2 regions of the Pelorhabdus rhamnosifermentans genome follow, and region 1 is predicted to be linked to the other one. Evidence: riboswitches for the same ligand, from Rfam matches in the RefSeq annotation. Region 1 holds a riboswitch; the other holds the start of a gene.
What was found. Region 1 has a riboswitch for molybdenum cofactor ahead of Ga0466249_RS17190 (aldehyde ferredoxin oxidoreductase C-terminal domain-containing protein). Riboswitches for the same ligand answer to the same signal wherever they lie in the genome.
Positions count from the first base shown of each region.

Region 2: it holds a riboswitch for molybdenum cofactor, as region 1 does, so the genes downstream of both, moaA (GTP 3',8-cyclase MoaA) here and Ga0466249_RS17190 (aldehyde ferredoxin oxidoreductase C-terminal domain-containing protein) in region 1, are expected to answer to the same signal.

Region 1 is NZ_JAHGVE010000016.1:32,070-34,469, forward strand. Features, by position in the region: gene Ga0466249_RS17190 (aldehyde ferredoxin oxidoreductase C-terminal domain-containing protein) at 1-981, opposite strand, end outside; molybdenum cofactor riboswitch at 1,026-1,133, opposite strand; gene Ga0466249_RS17195 (HesA/MoeB/ThiF family protein) at 1,257-1,988, opposite strand; gene Ga0466249_RS17200 (MoaD/ThiS family protein) at 1,989-2,225, opposite strand.
Region 2 is NZ_JAHGVE010000015.1:68,683-71,082, forward strand. Features, by position in the region: gene Ga0466249_RS16820 (MBL fold metallo-hydrolase) at 1-732, shown strand, start outside; molybdenum cofactor riboswitch at 911-1,040, shown strand; gene moaA (GTP 3',8-cyclase MoaA) at 1,161-2,141, shown strand; gene moaC (cyclic pyranopterin monophosphate synthase MoaC) at 2,141-2,400, shown strand, end outside.

The sequences.
Region 1 (2,400 bases):
CCAGACAGTTTCATACTCAAAACCACTAGTAATATATTTTCCCTTCTTATCAGGATACCACTGAGAGCAGCGGATGATACACCCTGCATGACAACCGTGAGATACTTTGCCCTCGCCCCCTCGCTCAGTGATTGTGGCATTGAGCGTTTCACCAGAAAATTTGTCATTCCAGTCAATACGTCCCCCGGTAAAATTTCGGGCAGGCAATCCACCCGCTTCATTCAAGAGGTTGACAAGCACATCTGTACCATAGGCAGGTAAAGCTTTACCTGTAACAGGATGAGTAAGAAGCGCCTTGGCAAATACTTTTGCCGCTGCTTGAAATTCTGCCGGATTCGCGATCGTCACGCCAGGTGCACCCGTATCGTCAATAACGAGAGCTTTTACCTTTTTGGAACCCATGACTGCCCCCAGACCGCCCCGCCCCGCACTGCGAATGTGCCCTTCGGGATCTTTAAATGAGATGTTGGCAGTAGGCAAGCGATATTCACCAGCCGGACCAGCCAGAGCGATACCCACTTTCGCACCATATTTTTCACTTAAAACTTCAATTGCCTGATAGTTACCACAGCCGCCAATAATTTCAGCAGGAGCCTCATCAATCGTTACGCCATTTATATCAATTTTAATTACGTAGAACTTGTCTTCAGCAGGCATTCCTTCAATAACAAGAGCTTTGATACCGAGTTTAGCCATCTTTTGAGAAAAAGTTCCACCCGTGTTACTTTCCTTAATGGTGCCTGTCAAGGGGCTCTTGGCGCCTACAGAGAGTCGACCAGACTGAGAAGCCGTCGTGCCGCCAAGTAATCCAGGGGCAAATATCAGCTTATTGTTTTTTCCTAGTGCATGGCAAGTCGGCTTCACTTCATCGTTAACAAAGTTAGACGTAAGACAACGGCCTCCCATGCTTACGTACTTCTCTGGAACCTCATTCATTGCAACTGCTTTTTCCGTCATGTTCACGCGGATAAACTTTTTCATAATAGCCCTCCTCAATTATTTAATTTGGATTATAACAAAAGGAAGCCCGTATAAACGGACTTCCTTTGCGCAATGGCAGGTGCGAAAATTCCTTTTCGCACCCTGTTTACTATTACCGAGCTGGCAATAGTAAATCGGAACTCTTATTAAAATACGTTCGTTTCAAATTGCTAAACTCCTGCAAAGAAAAACTGTTATTAACAGTTTTTTCGTACTTTTTCGCCATTCTTTATTATTCCATTGCTGGGAATCTTTCCTGGTTTTCCTCAATAATATTATTTCATATTCAAAATATCAAAAATGTTCAGTTCCGTATCAAAATACAACATTTTATTACGAAGGGGCTCCCCGATTCCAGTAATAATTTTCACCACTTCCTGTACTTGAAGCGAAGCCGCTAAAGCTGGAGTGGCCGACGGGTTTCCCAACACCACTTCCACACCCCGATTTGTTTCAGGCACAACCTTATATAGATTTCCAAGACTCCGATCCCCCGGCATGATGGTCATGACTTGACCTGTAAATCCGGCAATAGCCGCATATACAAGTGGTATACCTAACTGATTGGCGACACTCGCCAATAACAGCCGAGAATGAAAATTATCCAGAGCATCCACGATGACATCCAAACCACCAAGCAAGTCTTCAGCATTTTTTTCATCCAGCATAGCATGAACGGCTTCTACTTGGACATCACTATTAATCGCAGCGATGCGCTCAGCAGCAACACTCGCTTTATTAACACCTAGATTTTGCTCGTTAGAAAGAATTTGGCGGTTGAAGTTATGGCGAGCAAACGTATCGCCATCAATAATCTTTAGGTAACCTATTCCCATCCTCGCCAACAATTCAATGACTGTACCCCCGAGACCACCCGCACCAACGACTGCCACTCTCGCTTGCAGCAAACGTGTCTGTCCCTGAATTCCAACGGTACCTTGATTACGCAAATAACGTTCTGGCATTTCATCTTTAGCTAAGAGCTTTAAAGATTCTTCGTTCGACATTTAGCCACCTCCTACGGGCGGAAACAGACCAACCCGATCACCATCAGTTAATCGCTCATCAAACTCACGACCTAAACCATTTATCATAATCAAGTGAATCTCTGCCGGGTCCATTTTCAATTGTTTTACTAAATCAAGCACAGTAATACGCTCAGGTACCGTGAGCGATATGATTCCGTTCAAACTATTAGGCGCATAACGCCGCAGAGTCGCATATAAACGCACTTCCAATACCATATACAAGTCACCTCCAAGAATTATTGAACTGAGAACTCTACCCCATCATTCGCCAAAAAAACCTATTTTCCTTCGAATCACTGCTGCAATATTAACTTCTCCCAACGTCAATGCTTTGTATACTTTTCTGTCTAGTTTAGTGTTTGCGATTTTGCACACTTTTACATAATAAATT
Region 2 (2,400 bases), on a different contig from region 1:
TTCTGTGATTGCTCGGAATGTCGCGAAGCCAGGCATAATCCTAAAATCAGCCGAACTCGTAGTGGCGCATTGATTCGAGATGGCCGTTACCAGATTTTAATTGATGCTTCACCAGATCTTAGGCAGCAGCTTATTTGTCAAAATATTACCTGTTTTGATGAAGTTTGGCTGACTCACTGGCACTACGATCATTTTGGCGGATTGGGAGAATTGGAGTATTATGTGCGGCTTAATCGAAAAAAAAGTATACTGTTTCGGTTGCCGCCTAGTGCGGTGGAATCGTTTCAAGCCGCTTTTCCCCAGCTAAGCGATGTGATGGAGATTCGGCCCTGGAAATTCGGCGAAACGGCTGTTATCAAGCAATTACAGATTACGCCACTGCCAGCGGAGCATGGCATTGAAACAGCTGGAATTTTAGTGGAATCGCCTAATGTGAAGCTCGCTTATTTTACGGATACGGCTGGATTGCCGTCGACCAGTGAAGAGCGCGTGAGAAATGCAGACTGGCTTATTTGCGATTCTACGTTTTATGGGGATAACTGGTATCCCCGGGCCCATATGTCAGTCCATCAAGCTATTGCGTTGGGAGAAAAAATCGCAGCGAAGCATACGGTTTTGACGCATTTATCGATTCATTACGCGCAAGCTGTAACGACAAGGGAACTGAAAGAAAAACTTGCATTGTATCCGGCGGTAGATATTGCTTATGACGGAATGAATGTAAAATTATAAAAAAATTGTCTAACAAATCGTTATGGAAGATTGTGTGAAGTTTATTGAGCGTGCCGAGGTTAAAGTGGTAGATATTACTGGCGGAGTGGGATAAATATGAAAAAGTGTCTGGGAGCAGCTATGCTGGTCCTGCCTTCACCAGTCTGGGTGATCGGGAGTTATGGTAATCATAAAAATTAGACATGAAAATCTCCGAGTTATACTGCCTAACGATTTCTAAGGCAGCATGGCCTGGGCCGATAGGTCCACAGGGTAATGAGAGAAATCTTATTGCCTCCTGTTTGGAAAGGAGACGTTTCTGAGAGCTTTAGAAAATAAAGTTTTCGTACGTTTCCTGTACGAAAATTTTATTTTTAAAGCTCTATTTTAGTGAGTATTCCCTGTCATTTCCTATTTTCATGTTGATTAAAATGAAGGGAGCAATATTTATGCTAGATAATTATGGACGAGAAATTGATTATTTACGTGTTTCAGTGACGGATCGCTGTAATTTGCGGTGCCGCTACTGCATGCCAGAGGAAGGTGTGGAAAACATTGGTCATCCGGGAATTTTATCCTTGGAGCAAATTGGCCGGGTTATCGCTGTTGCCGCCAAACTGGGAATTCGTAAAATTCGGTTAACTGGCGGGGAGCCGCTGGTGCGGAAAGGGATTACGAAGTTGATTCAATCAATTTCCCGGATTTCACAAATTGAAGATATTGGGATGACGACAAACGGAACTTTATTTACTGGTATGGCCAAAGAATTAAAGGCTGCCGGGCTTACCAGGATCAATTTCAGTCTGGATAGTTTACAGGAAGATCGATTCCGTTATATTACCCGGCGCGGAGAGCTATCACAGGTGACTGCGGCGATTGAAACAGCACTGGAAATTGGCATGACACCGGTAAAACTCAACGTAGTTGTTATGCGGGGCATCAACGACCAGGAAATTTCGGATTTTGCCAAACTGGCTTATGATCTACCTTTGCACGTACGGTTTATTGAATTTATGCCGATTGGCGATTTGCCCTTTTTTCAAAAAGAACGGTTGATGGGGGTAGATGAAGTGAAAAAAATTGTAACGCGAAATTATGAGCTTCTTACTGGACTGACCGTACGGGGGAGCGGGCCAGCAAAAAGCTACAATATCCAAGGCGGTAAGGGAAGCATTGGTTTTATCAGTCCCATGAGCCATTACTTTTGCGGTGAGTGTAATCGGATTCGAATGACGGCCGACGGGAAGTTGCGGGGCTGTTTGTTTGGCAAAAAGGAAATCAATCTGAAACTTGCCTTACAAAATCAGGTAAATGACGAGAAACTAGCGGAATTACTCAAAAAAGCGATTCAGGAGAAACCGAATCGACATCATATGTCCGAAGGCTGGGGGGCAGATAATGAACGCAAAATGTATCAAATTGGGGGATAATGATGGAATTTACTCATTTTAATGAAGACGGTCATGCCAAGATGGTGGATGTAAGTGAAAAAAAAGATACAGTGCGAATGGCCATTGCCAAGGCAGTGGTCCAGATGCTACCGGAAACGTTGCAGCTGATTAAAACCGGCGGAATAAAAAAAGGCGATGTGCTGGGCGTGGCTCAGGTCGCCGGGATCATGGGCGCGAAACAAACGGCGGGAATGATTCCCATGTGTCATCCACTCATGCTTACTTCGGTTAATATTAC